DNA from 2 places in the Paenibacillus sp. J31P190 genome. Region 1 is predicted to be linked to the other one. Evidence: riboswitches for the same ligand, from Rfam matches in the RefSeq annotation. Region 1 holds a riboswitch; the other holds the start of a gene.
What was found. Region 1 has a riboswitch for S-adenosylmethionine ahead of metA (homoserine O-acetyltransferase MetA). Riboswitches for the same ligand answer to the same signal wherever they lie in the genome.

Region 2: it holds a riboswitch for S-adenosylmethionine, as region 1 does, so the genes downstream of both, AC58U0_RS29390 (hypothetical protein) here and metA (homoserine O-acetyltransferase MetA) in region 1, are expected to answer to the same signal.

What each region holds. Positions count from the first base shown of each region.
Region 1 covers NZ_JCAUAS010000012.1:48,599-52,195, forward strand. The annotation lists gene tyrS (tyrosine--tRNA ligase) at 1-53, shown strand, start outside; gene corA (magnesium/cobalt transporter CorA) at 129-1,064, opposite strand; gene AC58U0_RS20880 (hypothetical protein) at 1,367-1,594, opposite strand; SAM riboswitch class I at 1,830-1,958, shown strand; gene metA (homoserine O-acetyltransferase MetA) at 2,070-3,014, shown strand; gene AC58U0_RS20890 (aminotransferase class I/II-fold pyridoxal phosphate-dependent enzyme) at 3,050-3,597, shown strand, end outside.
Region 2 covers NZ_JCAUAS010000023.1:43,080-46,676, forward strand. The annotation lists gene AC58U0_RS29380 (hypothetical protein) at 1-13, opposite strand, end outside; gene AC58U0_RS29385 (hypothetical protein) at 827-1,333, opposite strand; SAM riboswitch class I at 1,467-1,596, shown strand; gene AC58U0_RS29390 (hypothetical protein) at 1,696-2,226, shown strand; gene AC58U0_RS29395 (glycoside hydrolase family 95 protein) at 2,509-3,597, opposite strand, start outside.

The sequences.
Region 1 (3,597 bases):
GGGATATTATTCAGGTGGGGAAACGGAAATTCGTTAAAATTAAGTTGATTTAAACGTAATGAAAAGGGCTCCTTGATAGCAGCATTCTGCTCCAAGAAGCCCTCTCTCTTTCCACGATCATAAAGTATCTATAGCCATTCTTTTTTACGAAATAATACATACATGCCTATGCCCAATGCACCCATGAACGCCAACACAATTTCATCGCCATGAGCCACATGAAGCCCGAGAATGTTATCAAAATTCATTCCGAATACGCCGGTAATGAACGTCAAAGGCATGAAGATCGTCGAAGTTGCTGTGAAAACGCGCATGATTTCATTCGCTCGGTTAGCGACGCTAGACTGATAGGCTTCTCGTAAGTTACCCATGAGATCGCGCAGCGTATCAAACGTATCCACGATCTTTACGGCATTTTCATAAATGTCTCCGAAATATTTTTGCAGCTGATGGTCAATCAGTCTAAGCTCTTTCTTGCCAAGTGTTCCAATGACATCGCGCTGAGGAACCAGCACTTTTTTGAGCCATAGAATCTCTGAACGAAGACCGATAATTTCATTCAAATGCGACTTCTTCGTTGCCACCAGGATGTCTTCTTCCAGCTTTTCAATCTTGGCCTCGATACGGTCACCGACCGCCACATAATTATCGACGACAAGATCGACCAGATGGTATAGGAAACGATCGGCGCTGTTTACTTCCTCTTCCCAGAGAAAAGGTTTCAAAGCTCGAAGTTCATTAATTTTTTGTCTAGTAACGGTAATAATGACATGTTTGCTTAGAAATAGATTAAGTGCGCGAAGGAAAATTTCTTCATCATCAAATCGAATACTATTAATAACGATAAAATAATGGGAATCGTAGAACTCAATTTTGGGACGTTGTTCCTCTTCGCTTAAGCAATCCTCCACGGCCAAATCATGAAGATGGAACAAAGGTTGAAGGATCTCTAAGTCCTCTACCCCTGCATCAATCCAATAAAAGCCTCTTTCTGGAGGTGTTAGGGCGACAGTCACGTCATCAACCAACGTAAAAATGCCATTCTGAACCCACCGTGTTTTCATCTGATCCACCCCTTTGAATGGAATCAGCCGGTTAGTTCATCATTTAGAGCAAGGCTCCGGATGAAGGAATAACCGACTGCATTCCTACACTATTAAATTGTTTAAGATCCTTGCAGGTTCTACTCCTCGGTTCTCCGTCCAAACGTATGCCCTCCTTTTTAGTCCGTGTCGAATACTTGTCTAGTATAACCCTTCATATATCACGTTTCAAGCCATAAAAGTTTGCAGAAAACTGGTAAAGTGTTGTTAAGATAAAGTATGGGAATAACGCTCAGTCGGTGTCAAAAAAATAGCCGCCATGCTTACATGGCGGCATTTAAAATTTTGTTTTTAATTTCTTTGTAAATCTCAATTAATTCAGGATCACTGCGCTGCAGCAATTCTTCCTCACTGTTTGCACCGTAGATACGGCATAACAGGGCTGCAGCATCCTCTGCTTGCTGAATGGTTGGTTTTGTGGTTTCAATCAGAGTGAAAAATCGGTTTAATGAAGCAAAAGCGGAGAAGTTATCGATCGTTTGGGTTGACATAGGTGACCTCTTTTCATGAGATATGATTTATTAGTAAAGTTTTGTTATATATATTAGTGTTTTAATATCATATAACCCGTTTTTAAGATGGCTTAAACATTATTATTTGAGACATTTTGTATCAACCGTATCCTAAGGGGACAAACCGCTGCAAATTCTTTCGCTTGACAAGTGTTTCATGCCTTGACTTTGGGTGAATTTATAGTATGATAATTTTAATCGCATACGTTACATTTTCTTATCAAGAGTAGGTGGAGGGACTAGCCCTATGACACCCGGCAACCGACAAACCTTTGCAAGCAAAGGGACGCACGGTGCTAATTCTTGCGGAAACGCTGTTTAAAGCGAATCTGGGAGATAAGAGAAGGACATTGACTTTGCTTTTCCATGGCCTTTCTCTGATTCCAGAGAAGGTCATTTTTGCATTTATTACCCATTTTCACCCATTTAAAACTTATGAAGAGGAGTGAACAGGATGCCGATCAAGATTCCTGACAACCTGCCTGCCAAAGAAATTTTAAACCAAGAGAACATCTTCACCATGGACGAATCTGTCGCGTATCACCAGGATATACGTCCACTTCGGATTGCTTTATTGAATTTGATGCCGACCAAAGAAACGACGGAAACGCAGCTGCTGCGCTTAATCGGGAATACGCCATTGCAGGTGGAATTCGTGCTTCTGCATCCTAAAACTCATACTTCTAAGAACACTTCCGTCGAGCATTTGGAAATGTTTTATAAAACATTTGACGATATTAAAGATGAAAAGCTGGATGGCATGATAATCACAGGTGCTCCTGTCGAACAGATGGAATTCGAAGATGTGAATTACTGGGAGGAATTGACGCAAATCCTGAATTGGAGCAAGCACAACGTCACCTCTACCTTGCATATTTGCTGGGCAGCTCAAGCTGGCTTGTATCACCATTTCGGTGTGCGAAAGTTTGCGCTCGAGAATAAAATGTTCGGCGTATTTCCTCATACCGTTCAGGTACCGAATACCAAGCTGCTGCGCGGCTTTGATGAAGTCTTTCATGTACCGCAATCGCGTCATACGGATATTCGTCGTGAAGACATTGAACAATGTCCGGATTTGGAGATTTTATCGGAATCTGAGGAATCTGGTGTTTATATCGCTGCAACGAGAGATGGGAAGCATATTTTCGTAACAGGACATTCGGAATATGATGCTTGTTCATTAAAATGGGAGTACGATCGGGATGTGAGTAAAGGGCTTTCAATTGATATCCCCAAAAATTATTACCCGAATAACGACCCGAGTAGACAGCCTTATAATACTTGGAGAGCGCATGCAAATCTCCTGTTCTCTAATTGGTTGAATTACTATGTCTATCAAGAAACGCCATTTGAACTGAATGCTAACATCAACGAAAGCTTGGCAAGCTCGCAATTGTAATTCGAACCCATAACCCTGAGGAGGAACTCCCTTTGTTGAAAATCGAAAGTCGTCTCGCCCAAATTGGCTCTATTGAAGAACCCGTTACTGGAGCTATCAGCTTCCCAGTCTACCAAGCTACTGCGTTCCGTCATCCGAAGCTTGGGCAAAGTACAGGATTCGACTATGCACGTACGAAAAGCCCGACACGCAAGGTGCTCGAAGATGCTATTGCTCAGCTGGAGTCAGGAGATGCGGGCTTTGCATGTTCCTCAGGAATGGCTGCGTTGCAGACTATTTTTGCATATTTCAGTCAAGGAGATCATCTGATTGTTTCCTTGGATTTATATGGCGGTACCTACCGTCTGCTTGAGAAAATCATGTCGCGCTTTGGTGTGACCGCTACGTATGTAGACACGAACGATTTAGATGGATTGGAAGCGGCTTACCAGTCAAATACCAAAGGGCTTGTCATTGAGACACCGACGAATCCGCTGATGATGATTACAGACCTTGAGCTTGTGTGTACATGGGCTCGTAAGAAAGGTATCGTATCGATTGTCGATAACACCTTACTAACGCCGTATCTTCAACGTCCAATTGA
Region 2 (3,597 bases), on a different contig from region 1:
TTTTGCTTAGCAATTCTTACACCCCCTCGTTTCGAATTACGATTAATTTGCTTCTCCCGCCTCGATTACTACCTATATATATTAGCGTCATGTGCTCACATGATCATTTCGAACCGTTTTGTGCTGATTATCAACGGTATACCATTCGGACTCATACCTTCTATAGCTGCTGCAGATGTATCCTTGCACGGTGTTAGTTGACAAATATGTTTTGAAGTCTAAAAATCCAGCAAACTCAGGGATTTGCTGGATTGTTTCTAAAAAATAAATTATAAATAAAGTGTACTTCCTACAATTTAACAAACCAATAAGGAGCAGCTGCCGATGCAAAACTGCTCCTTATTCATTAAATTAAAGTTCTTAGCTGAACGGAAACTGTTTTTATTAATTCAGAGAACAAGGATGTTGACTGACATAATGTAAAATTTCCGTTTCATTCAATGAAGCTAAAATTTATACAATGGAACAAACTCATTATACTATATATTAACATTATTTACCATTTGTATCCAATATATATTTACTGTTCTATCTATTTTTCTTTACTTTAATAGATAAAAAAGGAGCTGCCGCGAAGCAAGCCCTTCAACTATAATCTTTCGTAAACGGAATCGCTATTTTTCGAGTATTACGAGAGAATGAACTGTATTCACTCCTCCACCTCCCATAGAACTCTGACTTACTACTTTCCATCCCTGGGATAACAATTCATTTAATTCTTCTAAATTATTTCTTTTGTCGGTCAAGTAACTAACAATTATTGCTTTTTGCATAATACACTCACAACTCCCTTTTAAACATATCTTAATGAAGCTATAGATCTCTGTTAGGGTGATATATTTTGTATAGCTTCAAACAAAAAAGATTGGATATTCTCAACATTTTTATCTATGGGTATAATAGTATCCAAAATTAATTCTCCATCAAAAAACTCTTGACCCAAATCCTTATAGTGTTCTTTTAGCTCAGATAAATTAGTTATTAATTGGTTAGGTAATGGATTGATGCTTCGTTTATCAAGTCTTTCTGACCAGGTTGATTCATCACTGCAGATACAATGTATCAAAAAGCGAAAAAGAACATCGAAGCAGATTTTGTTTCTTGAACCGTGCTCTTTAACGAAAACAGCAACAGAATCGTAAATATCATCCTTATGCAACACGGGTACTTTGAGTCTCTTACCCCAAGTTTTTAATCTATATCTTATTTCAGCTTCCTTGAAAAAGACTCCAAAAAATGGAAAAAAGTTCAAAATCAGTTGAATAAAAGCTAATAAAAAATACTTTTTGCAATTAAATATTTCTTTTCGAATTAGTTCCCTATTGGGAATCATACCCACTTACTAATTGAAAATATTTTTAGACTTCAACTCACTCATGAGTATATGGATGTTAATAGTAAAGAGTGAATTTCCTTGACATCAGAGTGCTTTATAGTATTATAAAAATAATCGAATATGTTGATTTTTCTTATCAAGAGTAGGTGGAGGGACTAGCCCGATGAAACCCGGCAACCGACAAACCTTTGTTAATCAAAGGAATGCACGGTGCTAATTCTTGCGGAAACGCTGTGCAAAGCGAATCTGGGAGATAAGAGTGAGGATATGACTTTGAGTTCTTATGACCTTTCTCTGATTCTAGAGAAGGTCATTTTTGCTTTCATGAACTAATTTAACTTGTTTAAAGGAGGGACAGGATGCCGTTCACGATTTCTAACAATTTTACGATGGATGAAACTGTTGAGTATCACCAGGATATCCATCCCCTTCGTAGTGCATTGCTAAAATTGAAAAATTCGACGATTGGTCTTGAATCCTTGCAGCAGTGCAAGATTACCCGCATAGAATGTTTTCGATTTGACAATGAGCTTACAGAGAAGCTGCAACTTGGAGACAAGACAGATATCTGCGGGCTAATTGCTATTACCACAACTACAGGAGCAGTTGGCTTAAGGGATTTTGCGATCCCTTGTAAAACCCTGAAGTGCGATTTAACTATGTGGGTTGCTCTTTTTCAGCGAATGAAAGGTCTGACTTTAATGGAATGTATGAACTACACTCAAGTAAACCAAGAGGCATGGGGACCCGTGAGATTAGAATTAATTGAGTCGGCATTAATGGATCTAATAGGAAAAGTTGTACTGACATTAAAAGACAACAAGGATAAAAGATACATTTGGGATCGAGCATACTTATTTGACCATACGCAAGCGTACATCTCATTTTAAGAAAAACATAATCATTTCAACCAAAAAATAAAATAAACCTAGATATATCAATTTATTGATTCCTCTAGGTTTATTCATAAGGTCTCATAGGGTCAAGGATTGGATTACTCCCTCCCGTTTTGTTTGACAATCATTTTGTATTTGAAATGTACAGTTTCACCTACGGTCGGTCTTTGTCAATCGTCAGCTATAGACTGATGATAACTAAAAAAGACACCCAGAATAAGGTGTCTTTTTCCAATCCTGTGGACCTTTTATACAGGTTATTTACACAGGAAACATTCAATGTTCTTGAATGTTCAACGGATTCAATGAAATCGTATATCGTTTTCCTTTCACAGTTAGAAATTCACTCCTAATCAAAGCATCGATCTGAACGCTGCAAAGCCCTCCAGAATGAGAATAAATCTCCGCTTGAACAATTTCGCCCTTATTCCAACTTATGTTCACCTCGAATCCTCCGCGTGCCCTCAAGCCTTTAACGAAGCCTGTCGGCCAAGCATCAGGCAGAGCGGGAAGCAAGTGAAGATATCCTTGATGGGATTGCAGCAGTAGTTCAGCAATTCCTGATGCAGCTGCAAAATTACCATCAATTTGAAACGGGGGGTGAGCATCAAACAGATTCGCATAAATACCCCCAGTTTGGTAATTTTCCGTATCATCTTTAACAAGCCTAAGCAGATTGGCAATTAGGCTATGCGCCCGATTTCCATCGCCAAATCGGGCCCATAATCCCACTTTCCAGCCGAGACTCCATCCCGTCCCCTCATCTCCGCGCCTATTCAAGGATTGCTGCGCTGCAGTATATAGCTCTGGTGTTGTATGCTGTGTCAACTGACGGCCAGGATAAACGCCGAATAAATGGGAGATGTGCCTGTGATGCTTATCTTCGTCCTCGAAATCCTGGGACCACTCCTGAAGCTGGCCATATTTGCCGATTTGCATCGGAAATAAGCGACTTCGTGCATCATCCAATTCTTGACGGAAGTCAGCATCCACTTGCAAAATAACTGATGCTTCCATACAGTTCGTAAACAAATCCCAAATGATTGACAGATCCATGGTGGCTGCCACGCTAACGCCGGCTTTTCCTTCTGCGGTCACAAATTTGTGTTCCGGAGAAGTAGATGGCATGGTAATCAAGCGTCCAGAACCGTCATCTACCAACCAATCCAGGCAAAAAAGCGCTGCTTCTTTCATAATAGGATAAGCATAACTGCGCAGGAAAGTGTCATCTTTGCCAAATGCATAGTGCTCCCATAAATGCTGTGTTGTCCACGGTCCACCCATCGGCCATAATGCCCAAACGGGATCTCCATTACCATAATCGCCGACAGGTGAGGCTTGGCACCAAATATCCGTATTATGATG